3 regions of the Buttiauxella sp. BIGb0552 genome follow, and region 3 is predicted to be linked to each of the others. Evidence: predicted binding sites of a transcription regulator. Region 3 holds the regulator's gene; each other region holds the start of a gene.
What was found. The regulator PhoB, encoded in region 3, activates phosphate uptake and scavenging genes when phosphate is short. The targets are predictions, from matches to a motif close to CTGTCATAAAACTGNCNNAT.

Region 1 (5,951 bases), on a different contig from region 3:
ATTTGAACGCTGCTTGCAGCGGCCCTACAAGGGCGAGGCCCAAGGATGGGCCGAGTAACAACGCAGCCAACGCATCTGCGGCGCGAAAGGTGCCCGATAAATTATTTGGCGTCGGTAGCAGTACCGTTCGCATGCCAGGTAAACACACCAAACTCGAACCCTTTCAGGTCACCCTTCTGATCCCAGCTCAACGGACCCATTACAGTATCAACCGTTGCGCCTTTCAGGTACGTCGCGATTTCAGCCGGATCTTCTGACTTGTTCAGGCCTGCAGCCAGAGATTGCAGTGCTGCGTATGTGGTCCATACGAACGCACCACTTGGATCTTGTTTCTTCGCTTTAATCGCATCTACAACCGGTTTGTTCGCCGGAACCTGGTCGTAGTTCTTCGGCTTAGTCACTAACAAGCCTTCGGCTGATTCACCCGCGATGTTAGACAGCGAAACGTTCGCCACACCTTCTGGACCCATGAACTGAGTTTTCAGGCCTGCTGCACGAGACTGACGCAGGATCTGGCCCATTTCAGGGTGGTAGCCACCGTAGTAAACGAAGTCGATGTTCTCTTTCTTCAGGCGTGCCACCAGCGTTGAGAAGTCTTTCTCGCCTGCGGTGATACCGTCAAAGAACACCACGTTAGCGCCCGCTTTTTTCAGGTTGTCCTGAACGGAGCGCGCCAGGCCTTCGCCATACTGCTGCTTGTCATGAATTACCGCGATATTTTTCGGTTTTACATGCTCAAGGATGTATTTTGCCGCCGTTGGGCCCTGATCGGAGTCCAGGCCGGTGGTGCGCATTGTCAGTTTGTAACCGCGCGCGGTCAGCTCAGGCGCTGTTGCCGCTGGTGTGATCATCAGAATACCTTCGTCTTCGTAGATGTCAGACGCAGGCTGAGTGGAAGAAGAACACAGGTGACCGATAACATATTTGATGCCGTCGTTAACCACTTTGTTGGCGACCGCTACCGCTTGTTTCGGGTCACAAGCATCGTCGTATTTAGTGATAACCAGTTTGTCGCCTTTGATGCCGCCTTTGGCATTAATGTCAGCAACCGCTTGTTCTGCACCGGTAAACTCCTGGTCGCCATACTGTGCAACCGGGCCAGACATCGCCCCAACTACCGCTACTTTGATGTCCTTAGCAAATGCCGCGTTGCTCATCGCAAGCGCAATACAACCAGCCAATAACGCTTTGCCCTTCATGTTCATCCTGAGATCCCCATTTTTGTTGTGATTGGTATTTACCCATCATCCTTCAAGCTGCAGGGGTGTTGGCTGCACTCACTTACCCGAATCACTTACCTTAGTAAGCTCATCGGGATAAGCTCCCTGGCCGCCTACCTGCAACTCGAATGCTAATGGGTAATTGTTGTGTTGTTTTGGCACGATTTTATTTTTGATTTGCGAATACCGCGTGTGCCTTCGCCGCACTCAGAGTTAAAAACATACCCGAATTTGCGGTTTTTGGAATAACAATTTTTTCACAATAGGGAAGGAAAGTGACGGGCATAAAAAAACCGCCTCGAAAGGCGGTTTTTTTTGTCTGGCTGAATAACTTACGCTTCGATGGCCATGCGCAGTTTTTTCATCGCGTTCTTTTCAAGCTGGCGCACACGCTCGGCGGAAACGCCATAGCGGTCAGCCAGTTCTTGCAGCGTGCTTTTGTTGTCTTCGTCGAGCCAACGGGCACGGATAATATCCTGGCTACGCTCGTCCAGACCCAGCATAGCGTCGCTGAGTTTATCAGCCGCGTGCGATTCCCAGTTATCGTCTTCAATGCCATCGGCAAAGTTAGAAGACTTATCCTGCAAGAACAGCACTGGAGCCATTGGCGCGCTGTCTGAATCGTCGTCGTTGCCCATGTCGAACGTCATGTCCTGCGCCGCCATGCGAGATTCCATCTCACGGACATCTTTGCTGGAAACCCCCAGCTCGTTGGCGACCATTTCCACTTCGTCCTGGTTGAACCAACCCAGACGCTGTTTAGTTTTACGCAGGTTAAAGAACAACTTACGTTGTGCTTTAGTGGTTGCCACTTTCACAATACGCCAGTTACGCAGAACGTATTCGTGAATTTCAGCTTTGATCCAGTGCACGGCGAACGACACCAGACGGACACCCACTTCCGGGTTAAAGCGGCGCACAGCCTTCATCAGGCCGATGTTGCCTTCCTGAATCAAGTCAGCCTGCGGCAAGCCATAACCCGAGTAATTACGAGCGATATGAACAACAAAGCGCAGGTGAGACAGGATCAGCCTTTTCGCTGCTTCCAGATCGCCCTGGTAATGCAGCTTTTCAGCCAGCTCCTTCTCTTCCTCAGCCGTTAACATCGGCCAGGAATTAGCGGCCCGGATATAAGATTCCAGGTTACCAACAGGGGCTAAAGCTAAATTTTGCATTTCTTTGGTCATTCAAACCCTCTCTTAAGACTAACGTACAGGTTGCTACACCATGCTGCACCTGACCACACGTCAAGCGCCAAACCGTACCATCCACAGTAAACTCAGACAGTGATGTTATCCACAAGTTCACTGTAAAGCTGTGCATATATTACACACAAAATGTGACAGAGCTATGAAACTGGGCAGGAGAAACACATACCGAGGTGGGAGCGTGTCCCCTGCTGACGGGTAATTCGTAGCAGGGAACAAGTATATCAAAAAATTTTTACTCTGGGGTAAAACGACGTAAATGTTGTACCGTTGCGATCCATGCCGCCAACCATCCACTCATGGACGCCACCAGCAGTAACAGCAGGCATTCATCGAAGCCTAAACCGGTAAGATCGAACTTAGTTCCAAACACTTGCGCGACTTCTGTCACCGCAGAAGATAACCGCCACACCAGAATTTCGGTCAGGATCAGCGATAAAAATGCCCCGCTGAAACCTAATAACGCACCGCCATACAAAAACGGACGCAGGATGAATCCATCCGTCGCACCAATCAGTTTCTGCACGTTGATGGAGTCGCGGCGGGCAAAAATGCTCAGGCGAACACTGTTACCAATGACCAGGAACACTGCGGCAACCATCAGCACACCAATCATCGCAGCTACGCGGCCCACAAGGCCTGTCAGCGACGCCAGCCGTGCAAACCAGCTGTCATCCATGCGCACTTCGTCTACACCGTTAATACGGGCGACGCGGTCACGCAAAGTGTTCAGGTGGTCGGTAGTCTGGAAATCGAGTTTCGGGTTAACCACGGCAACCGCAGGCAGCGGGTTTTCTTCCAGCATATCCAGCGCGCCACCAAAGCCCGACCAGTTGCGGAACTCACCCAGCGCTTCGTCACGGGAAAGATAGTTAACTTTATCGACGCCCTCTTCTGCCTGAATCGCGCCAACCACTTGCTGCGCGGCATTGTCATCCAGCGCTTTATCGAGGTAAACCGTGATTTGTGGGGAAGGATAATACTGCGTGGCAGCTTGATTCACGTTCTTGTAAACCATGTAGCACACGCTAGGCAGCGTCAGGGAGATGGCGATAACCATCACCGTCAGGAAAGTAGCTAATGGCTTGCTGCGCAGGTCTTGTAAAGCGCCCTGCCAGGCGTAACGGAACTGTTCGTTCACGCCACCTTTTAGAGATTTGCTTTTCGACTGAGGCCCTTTGCCACGTTTTTTCACCGAGCGACCTAAATCCCCTAGCTTATTCAGCGAGTTGATTTTATCCAGCTTGTTGCTGAAGCGCTTTATGTGATTGAGCGCGCTGCGTTTATTCACCTGCCAGGCCTCCATGCAAATGGCCGTCACTTAACGTCAACATGCGATAATTACGGCGGGATATCAGCCCCATGTCGTGCGTCGCCATCAAAACGGTTACACCCACCCGGTTGAACTCTTCGAACAGACGCAAAATCCCTTCCGAGAGTGCGTCATCGAGGTTACCGGTTGGTTCATCCGCCAATAACACGGCGGGCTTGTTCACCACAGCGCGGGCAATCCCCACACGCTGCTGTTCACCACCAGAGAGTTGGATCGGGAAATTCTTCGCTTTATCTAGCAGGCCGACTTTATCCAGTGCCGCACTAACGCGACGGCGAATATCTTCACCGCTGGCACCCGCGATGATCAGCGGGATTGCCACGTTGTCATAAACGGTTCTGTCCATCAACAGATGGTGATCCTGGAAGATCATTCCAATCTGGCGACGCAGGAACGGCACTTCGCGGCTCTTGAGGCGGCTAATATCATGGCCGCCAAAAGCAATTTTCCCGGCGCTTGGCCGCTCAATACCGCAGATAAGCTTGAGCAGGGTACTTTTCCCCGCGCCTGAGTGGCCGGTCAGGAAAGCCATCTCGCCAGGTTGCATATGGAAGGTCACTCCCTGCAACGCTTGTCTCCCACCGAGATAGGCCTTACTAACGTGTTCAAAGCGAATCATTGTTAATCCTCTCGGGCAAAAAGTGCCTCAATAAAATCGCCCGCATTAAACGGACGCAAGTCCTCAATACGCTCGCCGACGCCAATATAGCGAATCGGAATACCAAACTGATCGGCAACGGAGAAAATCACGCCGCCTTTGGCTGTACCATCGAGTTTGGTTAGCGTAATGCCTGTCAATCCAACGGCTTCATGGAACAATTTAGCCTGGCTAATCGCATTCTGCCCGGTGCTGGCATCAAGGGTGAGCATAACCTCATGCGGTGCATCCCCGTCCAGTTTTTTCATCACGCGAACAATTTTCTTCAGCTCTTCCATCAGGTGCGATTTGTTCTGCAAACGCCCAGCGGTATCCGCCAGAAGGACGTCGACATTACGTGCTTTCGCGGCCTGAATGGCATCGAAAATCACTGAGGCGGAATCAGCCCCTGTGTGCTGAGCAATAACAGGAATATTGTTACGATCGCCCCACACCTGCAGTTGTTCCACGGCAGCGGCGCGGAAGGTATCACCCGCCGCCAGCATCACCGACTTGCCTTCCTGCTGGAACTGACGAGCCAGTTTACCGATGGTGGTGGTTTTACCCACGCCGTTAACGCCAACCATGAGGATAACGAATGGCGTTTTGCCTTCAACTTTCAGCGGCTCATCAACTTTCGCGAGTATTTCGCCCATCTCTTCTTTCAGCAGACCGTACAACGCTTCTGCGTCACGCAACTCTTTACGGCTCGCGCCTTCTGTCAGATTTGTGATGATTTTGCGCGTGGTTTCAACACCAACGTCAGCGATTAGCAGCTGCTCTTCGAGTTCTTCAAACAGATCATCGTCGATTTTCTTGCCGCGGAACAGACTGATAAATCCGGAACCGAGGTTCTGTTTGGTTTTAATCAGGCTGCGTTTAAGGCGAGCAAAGAAACCTTCTTTGGTTGGTCGCTCTTGTTCGTGCTGGACCTCTTCGGCCTGAGTTTCTTCAGGCTCAACGTCCACAGGAACATCTTCAACGATAGCGGCGGCAACTGGAACGTCTTCAACGACGTCTTCTACCGGAGCTTCAATAACAACTTCTTCAACCGCAATATCTTCAACTACGACGTCTTCAACTGCGATAGCTTCAACCGGAGCGACTGCAACCTCTTCAGGTTCAACAAGTTCTTCAGTCTCGACAACCGGTTCGGCTTCAACGACCGCTTCGACAACAGTTTCAGATACGACAGGTTCTTGCTCAGGCTGCCACTCTTCTAATGATTCAACCTGCGCCGCTTCTGGCGTGACTATCTCTTCAGGAACCGGCAACTCTTCGTGTTCGACCGCAGCTTGCGCGGTAACTTCTGGTTCTGGTTCTGGTTCTGGTTCTGGTTCTGGTTCTGGAATAATTTCCGCTTCAACCGCAGCCACTTCGCTTTCGACGAGTTTTTCAGTGACTTCTACGATCTCTTCAGCGAAGGCTTCAGGTTCTTCATGCTTTTCAAGCACAACAGGTTCAGCTTCAGGTAAAACTTCTGGCTGAATCTCAGTTTGCGCTACTGGCTTAATCTCTTCTGGCTGTACAGTTTCGTCAGCGGCTTGCGGTTG
Region 2 (5,951 bases), 360 kb from region 3:
GATTTCCATTGGGCTAAGCCACGTTGCACGTTCAATTCCAAGCGGCGTAATACGCTGGTGGTTCTGCTTATAGCTGCCCGTAAGTGTGATATGGCAACGGGCCAGCAGCGCTTCACTCTCCATCGCGAAACGCTGTACGTTTTGCGCCCCCATCAGACTATAAGGGTGTTCTGGTGCCTGCAGTTTTAATGCTGCCAGTGCATCCAGGGGAGAGTTTACCGGAGTGCCATCGGGCAACTCCGCCAGTAAATCCAGCGATCCTGACGAAAAATGAAGTGCGCTTTGCCCGCGACTGACGATAGCGCAACGCAGCCCCGCTTCCGCCAGACGGATACCGCACACCAGTCCGGCGAGTCCACCGCCAATAATCAGGCTGTCGAATTTCATTGTGGCGTTCCTTTTTTTAGCCCGCACAACCCCTGGTACACCCAAGCGGTAAATTCGCTTTCTCGCAGCGCATCATCCCAGGCAATAGGGCGGATCCCTTTCCAGCGTTCATTGAGAAAAAGCGATAACTGGTCGAGCGATTGCGCAGGCGATGACGTGCCAAAACGTTGTAATAAACCGGCGGCGCGACAGGCGCATAACTCACCCTGGCAGGTACCCATTCCTACGCGGGTTCGACGGCGTAAATCGCCAAGATTGGCGACAGCCAGTTTATTGACCGCGTAGCGAACTTCACCGGCCGTTACCGCTTCACATTCGCAAACCAGGCTGTTGCTCAGGCGGTCGCCCGCCAGAAGTTGTTCAGCACGATCGCCGTGGCGCCAGACAGCAGAGCGGCGGATGGTTGGCGGTAGCGAAATGACTTTACTGAGTGTCTCTTCTTGCGAGCTTCCTGAACCAGGAAGCGGGACGGTTGCGGTGGTGCAGGGGCTGGAATGACCGAGTTTTTCGCACACCGCATTGGTGGCCCATTCAGCCATCAGGCGATAGGTCATGAGTTTGCCGCCAGTGATGGTGATAAAGCCGTCCATTCCGTCACGCTTTGCGTGATCCATCAATACGATCCCCCGGCTGGCGTTGCGCCCGCTCGGATCGTTATCGCTGGCAACCAGTGGGCGAACGCCAGCATAGGCACGCAAAATGCGGGTGGCTGCTAGTTTGGGCGCAAGTTTAGACCCTTCACGAATCAGGATATCGACCTCTTGCGGTGTGACGCGCATATTGTCGATTTGGTCGTACTCAACAGGTGTTGACGTGGTACCAATCAGCGAAATGGTATCGCCGGGCACCAGAATATCGGCATCAGCAGGTTTGCGGCAGCGGTTGATCACCATATTGTTGATGCGATGCCCGAGTATCAGCAACGAGCCTTTTGCAGGCAGCATACGAATACTTAAATCAGCATATTCAGCGATACGCTGCCCCCAGATCCCGGCAGCATTGACGACGATATTTGCATATAAATCGTGGCGTTGATGGCTCTGGTGGTTGTAGACCCTGACACCCATTACGCGACTGCCCTGGCGAATCAACCCGGTAACCTCCTGCCCGGTAAGAATTTCTGCGCCATGTTCTCTGGCATCGAGCATATTGGCGGCGGTCAGGCGGAAGGGGTCGACAGTTCCATCCGGCACGCGAACCGCACCGATAAGCGCAGGATTGGCCGCAGGTTCTATCCGTAATGCTTCTTTAGGATCGAGCTGTTGAGCATTGATTCCGGCGTCCTGGCACGCAGCAATAAACATGCTCTGCAAGGCTAAATCATCTTCAGGAAGGGTGATAAACAACCCGTCTGTGCGCTCAATACAGTGGCGAGCAATGCGTTTAAGGATGCGGTTTTCTTCAATACACTCGCGGGCTGATTCGCTATCTGTCATGGCGTATCGCGCGCCGCTGTGGAGTAAGCCATGGTTTCGGCCTGTCGCACCGGTGGCGATATCATGCCTTTCCAGTAGTAGCGTGCGTAACCCGCGTCGCGCACAGTCGCGGGCAATCCCGGCACCCGTTGCACCTCCACCAATAATAATGACATCCCTTTCTTTGCTATCCGCGTTCATGCGCTTCTCCTGGAAAGAACCTCTTGAACGCTATTCAGCCACAGAAAAGATTATCAATGTTTGATATCGAGCAAATTCGAGCATAAATCGAAAGTGAAGTGTGATGCCATGCACTATTTCGATAGTTTGTAATAAAAATGTAATAATTTGCGGGGTGTTTCACACTAACCAGACGGGATAATTCTTACCATGCGCTCGCAAAAGAACATTGCCTGATAAAACCTGCCACGGAGGCATTTATGCTGAGCATTTTCAAACCTACCGCCCATCAGCCACGGCTGAAAAGCGAGCACATAGATCCAACTTATAAACGCCTGCGCTGGCAAATCTTTATGGGTATTTTCTTCGGTTACGCGGCCTACTATCTGGTGCGTAAAAACTTCACCCTGGCGATGCCCTACTTGATTGAGCAAGGTTTCTCGCGAGGGGATTTAGGATTCGCGCTTTCTGGTATTTCTATCGCCTACGGCTTTTCAAAATTCATCATGGGGTCGGTTTCTGACCGCTCTAATCCGCGAGTTTTCTTACCCGCCGGTTTAATTCTGGCGTCGTTAGTCATGCTATTCATGGGATTTGTGCCATGGGCGACATCGAGCATCGCAGTGATGTTTGTGCTGCTGTTCTTATGTGGCTGGTTCCAGGGCATGGGCTGGCCGCCGTGTGGGCGCACCATGGTGCACTGGTGGTCCAAGAAAGAGCGTGGCGGAATTGTTTCTGTCTGGAACTGCGCACATAACGTGGGTGGGGGTTTGCCGCCATTGCTGTTCTTACTCGGGATGGCGTGGTTTAACGACTGGCATGCGGCACTTTATATGCCAGCCTTTGCGGCGATTCTGGTGGCATTGATTGCCTTTGCATTAATGCGCGATACCCCGCAATCCTGCGGCTTGCCGCCAATCGAAGAGTACAAAAACGATTACCCGGACGACTACAACGACAAAACGGAAGAGGAACTGACGGCTAAACAGATCTTCATGCAGTACGTTTTCCCTAACCGCCTGCTGTGGTACATCGCCATTGCTAACGTTTTTGTCTACTTGCTGCGTTACGGCATTCTCGACTGGTCGCCAACGTATTTGAAAGAAGTGAAGCACTTCGCGCTGGATAAATCATCCTGGGCTTATTTCCTTTATGAATACGCCGGGATCCCTGGCACGCTGCTGTGTGGCTGGATGTCGGACAAAGTGTTCAGAGGCAACCGCGGCGCAACCGGTGTGTTCTTTATGATTCTGGTGACGATTGCGACCATTGTGTACTGGCTGAACCCGCCGGGAAATCCGAGTGTGGATATGGCGTGTATGATTGTGATTGGCTTCCTGATCTACGGACCGGTGATGCTGATTGGCCTGCACGCGCTGGAACTGGCACCGAAAAAAGCCGCGGGAACGGCAGCGGGCTTCACTGGCTTGTTCGGCTACCTCGGTGGGTCGGTCGCCGCGAGTGCCATTGTCGGTTATACCGTTGATTTCTTTGGCTGGGACGGCGGCTTTATGGTGATGATAGGCGGCAGTATTATGGCCGTGATTCTGCTGCTGGTGGTGATGGTGGGTGAAAACAAACATCACCAGGAAATGAAAGCGCGGGAAGGTCAGTAATCCCCAGAAAATAAAAAACCTCCAGCGGGAGGTTTTTTTTACATCTCTATCTCAATATCGCCCTGCGCCTGGCAGCAGCAGGGCAGTATTTCACCGGGCTGGATAAACGCCAGCGGTTCGGTAAGCCACTTCACTTCGCCTGCCGTCAACCGGATACGACAGGAGCCGCAATAACCTTCCCGGCACTGATATTCCACGGCGACCTGGTGAGATTCCAGCGTCGCCAGCAGGGAAGGATGTTCTTCTTCACACAGGAGTTGTGCTCCGGTGATTCGTAGCGTAATACGGCTCATAAATTACAGCTGGAAATCGCTTAAATCGTCGGTGTTAACGTTCGAATCAATCTGACCGACCAGATAAGAGCTCACTTCCACTTCTTGCGGTGCAACCTGCACGTTGTCAGACACCAGCCAGGCGTTAATCCATGGGATTGGGTTAGAGCGCGTTTTAAATGGCAGGTCCAGGCCAACTGCCTGCATACGGATGTTGGTAATGTAATCAACATACTGGCAGAGAATATCTTTGTTCAGACCGATCATCGAACCGTCGCGGAACAGATAGCTTGCCCACTCTTTTTCTTGCTCGGCAGCCAGTACGAACAGGTCGTAGCATTCCTGGCGGCATTCCTGGGCGATTTCCGCCATTTCAGGATCGTCTTCACCGGAGCGCATCAGGTTCAGCATGTGCTGAGTCCCGGTCAGGTGCAGCGCTTCGTCACGGGCAATCAGTTTGATGATTTTCGCGTTGCCTTCCATCAGTTCGCGCTCGGCGAATGCGAAGGAGCAGGCAAAGCTGACATAGAAGCGAATCGCTTCTAGTGCGTTAACGCTCATCAGGCATAAATAGAGTTGGCGCTTGAGTGCACGCAGGTTCACGGTCACGGTTTTGCCGTTCACGTTGTGCGTACCTTCACCCAGCAGATGCCAGTAGCTAGTCATCTCAATCAGTCGGTCGTAGTAACCGGAGATATCTTTTGCGCGCTTTAAGATTTCCTGGTTAGTAACGATATCGTCAAACACAATCGCCGGATCGTTAACGATATTACGGATGATATGGGTGTAAGAGCGTGAATGGATGGTTTCGGAAAACGCCCACGTTTCAACCCAGGTTTCCAACTCAGGGATGGAAATCAGCGGCAGCAGAGCCACGTTCGGGCTGCGGCCCTGAATGGAGTCCAGCAGAGTCTGGTATTTCAGGTTGCTGATGAAAATGTGTTTTTCGTGATCGGGCAGCGCCTGATAGTCGATACGGTCACGGGAAACGTCCACTTCTTCCGGACGCCAGAAGAAGGAGAGTTGCTTTTCAATCAGCTTTTCGAAGATGTCATATTTTTGCTGATCGTAGCGAGCCACGTTAACCGACTGGCCAAAGAACATCGGTTCTGCAAGCTGATCGTTTTTCGTCTGTGAAAAAGTGGTGTAAGCCATGAGGTTAAATCCTGTAATGCGTCGAAAAAATCCCCTCAGCAAGGTGAGGGGATTTTAAGTTAGATTTTACATGCGCCGCTTTCGCAGCCATCGTCCTGGATTGAAGGCGCCAGGTCGTCTTGCGCATCTTCCGCACCGTCGCGGGTGTTCTGATAATAAAGCGTTTTAACACCGAATTTATAAGCAGTGAGCAAATCTTTCAGCAACTGCTGCATCGGCACTTTACCAGACGCGAAGCGTGTTGGGTCATAGTTGGTGTTTGCAGAGATCGACTGGTCGATAAACTTCTGCATCAGACCCACTAATTGCAGGTAACCGTCATTATTCGGCAGATCCCATAGCAGCTCATAGTTGTCTTTCAGCGTTTCGTAATCTGGCACAACCTGGCGCAGGATACCGTCTTTTGACGCTTTAATGCTGATATGGCCGCGCGGTGGCTCGATACCGTTGGTAGCGTTAGAAATCTGTGAAGAGGTTTCAGACGGCATCAAAGCAGAAAGTGTTGAGTTACGCAGGCCGTGGGTCTTGATTGACTCACGAAGCGCTTCCCAGTCCAGATGCAGCGGCTCATTGCTGATCACATCCAGGTCTTTCTTATAAGTGTCGATTGGCAGAATGCCTTTTGCATAGGTGGTTTCGTTGAACCACAGGCAAGGGCCTTGCTCTTTCGCCAGTTCGTTCGAGGCTTTCAGCAGGTAATACTGAATCGCTTCGAAGGTTTTGTGCGTCAGGTTGTTGGCGCTGCCATCGGAGTAACGAACGCCATTCTTCGCCAGGTAGTAAGCGAAGTTAATCACGCCCACACCCAGAGTACGGCGACCCATCGCACCACGTTTAGCGGCAACGATTGGGTAGTCCTGGTAATCCAGCAGCGCATCCAGAGCGCGTACTGCCAGAATCGCTAACTCTTCCAGCTCATCAAGGCT
Region 3 (5,951 bases):
CTGGAATCGAAATCTGAATCAAATGGCTCAGGCCGAGGTTAGAAACCACCATCGAGAACAGGCCAAGGATAAACACCAGCGAGCGGTAAGACAGCGGCAGATACTGGCTGAAGAACTCAGCACACGCACAAGTCAGGCCAATCGCCGTTACCATGCACGCGAGGAAAATCAGCGCGGCAAGGAAGAAGCTACCGGCACCACCGAAGGTATGAGCAACATACGCATGCAGAATTGCGGCACCGTTCGCGTTTTGATCGCTAACCAGCGATGCGCTGTCAGAACCCAGGCGGAACAGTGCTAAGTAAATAAGCGTTAAGCCGATACCTGCAATCAGGCCAGCCCAGATGGTATAGCGCGTCAGTAAGCGAGATTCAGTAACGCCACGTGAACGCGCTGCGTTAACAATGACAATCCCGAAGACCAAAGATGCCAGCGTATCCATGGTCAGATAACCATTGACGAAGCCGTTAGAAAACGCCGCATGTTGGTACGCTTCAGTCGCGGTGCTGATACCACCAGCAGGCCACAGAATCGCACCGACTGACAACGCTAACAGCGCGACAATTTTTACCGGAGCCAGCACATGACCAACGGTATCCAACAATTTGCCCGGATACAAAGAGATGGCCATAACAATGGCAAAATAAACCAGGCTGTAGATAAACAGAGCAAGTTCACTGCTGCCAACCAGCGGCGCAATCCCCACTTCGAAGGAGACAGTCGCTGTACGAGGTGTCGCAAACAGTGGTCCAACGGCCAGATAACAAACGGTGGCCAACAGCACACCGGCACGGCGGCCGATTGGCGAGCTCAGGCTATCAATACCACCACCAACACGAGCGATAGCGACAATAGTCAGAACGGGCAGGCCAACTGCGGTGACCAGGAAGCCAAGGGAGGCAATCCAGACATGCTCACCAGCCTGTAAACCCACCATTGGCGGGAAAATGATATTGCCTGCTCCGACAAACAGCGCAAAGGTCATAAAGCCCAGTGCGAGGATGTCTCGAGATTTCAAATGATGAGTCATAAAATTTATACAGCCTGTGGATGTGTGGTGTTGAAAGTTTTGAAAATATTCAAATTTTTATACGGGTTAACTCGGCATAAAAGCGGCAATTGGTAGTTACGACAGCGGAAAATCCTTTCCTGGATCGGTGGAGAAGAATAGTTGTTTGAATTACCACTCAAATCCAGTCGGTCTACCAATTACAGGGGCGCAATTAAAACGCTTATAGCGTTTGAAGGCAAGAAGGGATCCAAAAACCAGATTGATATCCTTAAATTAGCCAGAAAGTTAGAGGATAAGTTTATCCATCAGAAAATATCATGGTCGTTTGTGCGGTCAAATTACAACCAATCGAGGATTATTGATTTACATCTGAGCAAAAAAAACACAGACCAGAAGACTGGCCTGTGGAAAGTGTTTTTGACACAGCCAGAGCAAGCTACTCTGGCTGAACCACTTTTTCGTTAACGATAAGACGCTCAGGCAGTACAAAGGAAAAGGTCGTTCCTTTACCCGGCTGGCTTTCAATATGAAGACGCGCATCATGATGGCTCAAGGCATGTTTCACTATCGCAAGCCCCAGCCCGCTGCCACCGGTTTGCCGTGAACGCGCTTTATCCACGCGGTAGAAACGCTCGGTCAGGCGTGGAATGTGTTCGGCTGAAATGCCCGGTCCCGTGTCCGCAACGCTAAAGCACGCCCCACCCGCAGCCCGTTTCCAGCTCACGGTAATATGTGTGCCATCTGGCGTATGGTTTACGGCGTTATAAACGAGGTTTGAAATCGCACTGCGCAATTGTTCTTCATTACCAAACACTTTTAAAGCCGGATCAATATCAAACTGTAACGTCTGTCTTTGCTGGCTGAGAGTTTGCGCTTCGCGCTCCACCACACGCAACATCAGTGGCACATCAATCTTTTCATTGAGCACCATCGCGGGTGCAGCTTCAATTTTTGACAACGTGAGAAGCTGCTTAACCAGCCCTTCCATACGCGAGGTTTGTTCGCGCATCGTGCCCAACGCTTTCTCGCGCAGCGGGCCTTCAAGGGTTTGATCCTGCATCATCTCCAGATAACCTTGCAGCACCGTTAACGGTGTACGCAGTTCATGGCTGACGTTGGCAAAGAAGTTGCGACGCGCCCCTTCAAGCTGGTGCATCTGAGTCACATCACGCGCCACCAGCAGCCACTGTTCGTCGCTATAAGGCATTACGCGAAATTCCAGATGGCGGCCATTATTGAGTACCAGTGTCAGCGGGCGAGCAAAATCTTTCTGCGACAAATAGCGGGTAAATTCAGGGTAACGCAGCAAGTTAAGGATGTTCTGCCCGTTATCATCCGGCCAACGCAGTCCCAATAATTGTTGAGCAAGTCCATTACACCAAAAAATCGTCCCTTCTTCGGTGGTCAGTACGACCGCATCGGGCAATGATTCTGCACCGCTACGAAAGCGCTTAATCAAATTGCCTAATTCTTTTCGGCGCTTTTTATTACGCAGTTGCATCTGATGCAGGCCGTACAACAGCGGGTCCCAACTCCCCCGCCCCGGCGGAGGTGTCATGCTGCGATCAACCCACAACCACCACGACAGACGCAGCAGATTCCAGAAATGCCAAACCAGCAGCCCAGTGACTGCCAGTAATAAAAACCACGGTAAATGGCCAAAAATAAGGCCTAAAATGACGGCCGGTATACAACAGAGCACCAGCTCCAGTACCAGCCTTTTCCATGACAACCGTTCCAGCACGCGTCACTCTCCTGATAAGGAATTAAAAGCGGGTTGAGAACCGATAACCCGTACCGCGTACTGTTTGTACCATTCTGTCATGTCCACTATGTTCGAGCGCTTTGCGTAACCGACGAATATGTACGTCAACCGTTCGGTCTTCGACATAAACATTGGTGCCCCATACATGATTGAGCAATTGTTCACGGCTATACACCCGCTCCGGGTGTGTCATAAAGAAGTGCAGTAGCTTAAATTCTGTTGGCCCCATATCCAATGGGTTTTCCCCGGTCATCACGCGATGCGACGACGGGTCTAGAATCAGCCCCTGCATATCGATCACTTCTTCTACCGCCATCGGAGAGATACGGCGCATCACAGCTTTAATACGCGCCACCAACTCTTTCGGAGAAAACGGCTTAGTAATATAGTCATCGGCCCCGACTTCGAGACCTCGCACACGGTCTTCCTCTTCCCCACGCGCAGTCAGCATCATCACCGGTATATCACGCGTCATAGCTTCACGTTTCAGGTGCTTAATAAACTGAATACCGGAGCCGCCTGGCAGCATCCAGTCCAGCAGAATCAGATCGGGGAAAGGTTCGATAAGCAAGTTCACTGCACTGTCATAATCTTCCGCTTCAACTGGCTGAAAACCGTTTTGCTCAAGCACAAAACTGACCATCTCGCGGATTGGAGCTTCATCTTCTACGACCAGAATGCGTTTCGCCATGATTTGTCTTGTCCAGGGAATAATTATTGTTGTTTCAATGCGGTGCCATTATGCGTCAGATTTATGACAGATTTATGAAAAAAATGACTGTTCAGCAACCCATCAATTTCATTTATGACACAGAGACATATGCCGTTTTCGCCTTGCCCCTGCATCTTCAAGGGCGACGTGTATATAATCGGGACTTCATTTTTAAGCCACCGGACAGGTCATGCGCATAATTCACACATCAGACTGGCATCTTGGTCAAAATTTTTATACCAAAAGTCGCGGTCCTGAGCACCAGGCTTTTCTTGAATGGCTGCTCAAAGCTGCCGTTGAAAATGATGTGGATGCCATAATCGTTGCGGGTGATATTTTTGATACCGGCTCACCGCCAAGCTATGCGCGAGAACTGTATAACCGCTTTGTGGTGCAACTCCAGGCGACGGGATGCTCGCTCGTGGTGCTGGCAGGAAACCATGATTCAGTGGCGACGCTCAACGAATCCCGCGAGCTTATGGCCTGCCTGAATACATATGTGATTGCCAGTGCCCGCCATGATGCAAGCCAGCAAGCTATCCGGCTCAATACCAAAAGCGGCCAGGCGGGTGCGATTCTGTGCCCAATCCCGTTTTTGCGCCCACGCGATATTCAAAGCAGCCAGGCGGGGCTGTCCGGCCATGAAAAACAGCGTTCTTTAATGGAAGCCATTAGCGAACATTATCAGCAGTGTTATCGCGCAGCCTGCGATTTGCGCGCTGACGCGAAGCTGCCGATTATCGCCACCGGGCATTTAACGACCGTCGGCGTGACAAAAAGCGATGCAGTGCGTGACATCTATATTGGCACGCTTGATGCCTTCCCGGCGCAGCATTTCCCGAATGCCGATTACATAGCGCTTGGCCATATTCATCGTGCGCAATTAATTGGCGGCACCGAACATATCCGTTACAGCGGTTCACCTATTCCGCTAAGTTTTGACGAAACCGGCAAGACCAAGAGCGTTTATCTGGTTGAGTTTGCCGAGGGTAAACTTCATGAGGTCACCCCACTGACTGTTCCAGTTAGCCAGCCGTTAGCGGTTATCAAAGGCTCGCTGTCTGAAATTGAACAGCAACTAGAACAGTGGCGCGATGCCCCGGCAGAACCCAAAGTGTGGCTGGATATCGAAATCGCCACCGATGAATACCTGCATGATATGCAACGCCATATCCAGCAAATCACCGAAACGCTGCCAGTAGAAGTGGTGTTGCTGCGCCGTAGCCGTGAGCAGCGCGAACGCGTTATCGCCCAGCAGCATAAAGAAACCCTGAGTGAACTCACCGTTGAGGAAGTTTTTGAACGCCGCCTGGTTCAGGAAGAGACCACCGAGGAGCGTGCGCAGCGCTTGCGCACCCTGTTTGCTCAAACCGTTGCCAGTCTGCATGACACGGAGGAACAGGCATGAAAATCCTTAGCCTACGGTTAAAAAACCTCAACTCCCTGAAAGGGGAATGGAAAATTGATTTCACCAGCGAGCCTTTTGCCAGCAACGGATTGTTTGCTATAACCGGGCCAACTGGTGCGGGGAAAACCACGCTGCTCGATGCTATCTGCCTCGCGCTTTATCACAAGACGCCGCGCCTCAATACCGTCTCACAGTCGCAAAATGATCTGATGACTCGCGATACAGCCGAATGTCTGGCGGAAGTGGAGTTTGAAGTAAAAGGTGTTGCCTACCGCGCATTCTGGAGCCAGAACCGGGCACGCAACGCGGTAAACGGCAATCTACAAGCCCCGCGTGTGGAGCTGGCAGAAGTAGCCAGCGGCAAAATAGTCGCCGATAAGGTCAAAGATAAGCTCGAGATCACCGCCAAATTGACCGGGCTGGATTACGACCGCTTTACCCGTTCGATGATGCTATCCCAAGGGCAGTTCGCTGCCTTTTTAAATGCCGATGCCAATGACCGTGCCTCGCTGCTCGAAGAACTGACCGGCACTGAAATTTACGGCACCGTTTCTGCGGCAGTGTTCGAAAATCATAAAAATGTGCGCAGCCAACTTGAGAACCTGCAAGCCCAGGCTGCGGGTGTAGCGTTATTGAGCGAAGAGCAGCGCCAGCAGCTTGCTGAGAGTTTGCAGGCACTTACTACTGAAGAAAAAGTACAGCTTGCAGAACAACTTAAACTCCAGCAACACCAGCAGTGGCTCGGCCTGCTTTCACAGCTCACACAGAAGCATACACAGACCCAACAGGCCTTGAATGCTGCAACCCTCGCAATAACAGAGGCGGCACCGCAGTTAGAAAAACTCACCCGAGCGCAACCCGCAGAAAAACTGCGCCCGGACTGGAAACGGTTACAGGAATTACAAACCACTCTACAAGCCACGCGCATTAAAACTGAGGAAGTGAACACTCGCTTACTTCAGACAAAGGCACGCCGCCAGCAGACACGGCTCGCAGCAGCAAGCCAGGCTGCAAAACTGACTGAAGAGGATACTCAGCTTCAGGATTGGCTGAA

Region 1: rpoH (RNA polymerase sigma factor RpoH) is a predicted target of PhoB. The motif match lies at 2,558-2,577, and genes of this name have one in related genera.
Region 2: glpT (glycerol-3-phosphate transporter) is a predicted target of PhoB. The motif match lies at 2,130-2,149, and genes of this name have one in related genera.

What each region holds. Positions count from the first base shown of each region.
Region 1 covers NZ_SODY01000005.1:236,578-242,528, forward strand. Annotated here, with positions in the region: gene EDF88_RS16275 (branched-chain amino acid ABC transporter substrate-binding protein) at 102-1,205, opposite strand; gene rpoH (RNA polymerase sigma factor RpoH) at 1,553-2,407, opposite strand; gene ftsX (permease-like cell division protein FtsX) at 2,664-3,719, opposite strand; gene ftsE (cell division ATP-binding protein FtsE) at 3,712-4,380, opposite strand; gene ftsY (signal recognition particle-docking protein FtsY) at 4,383-5,951, opposite strand, start outside.
Region 2 covers NZ_SODY01000002.1:481,138-487,088, reverse strand. Annotated here, with positions in the region: gene glpB (glycerol-3-phosphate dehydrogenase subunit GlpB) at 1-387, opposite strand, end outside; gene glpA (anaerobic glycerol-3-phosphate dehydrogenase subunit A) at 384-2,003, opposite strand; gene glpT (glycerol-3-phosphate transporter) at 2,243-3,598, shown strand; gene yfaE (class I ribonucleotide reductase maintenance protein YfaE) at 3,637-3,891, opposite strand; gene nrdB (class Ia ribonucleoside-diphosphate reductase subunit beta) at 3,895-5,025, opposite strand; gene nrdA (class 1a ribonucleoside-diphosphate reductase subunit alpha) at 5,085-5,951, opposite strand, start outside.
Region 3 covers NZ_SODY01000002.1:841,353-847,303, forward strand. Annotated here, with positions in the region: gene brnQ (branched-chain amino acid transporter carrier protein BrnQ) at 1-1,030, opposite strand, end outside; gene phoR (phosphate regulon sensor histidine kinase PhoR) at 1,449-2,756, opposite strand; gene phoB (phosphate response regulator transcription factor PhoB) at 2,779-3,468, opposite strand; gene sbcD (exonuclease subunit SbcD) at 3,680-4,897, shown strand; gene sbcC (exonuclease subunit SbcC) at 4,894-5,951, shown strand, end outside.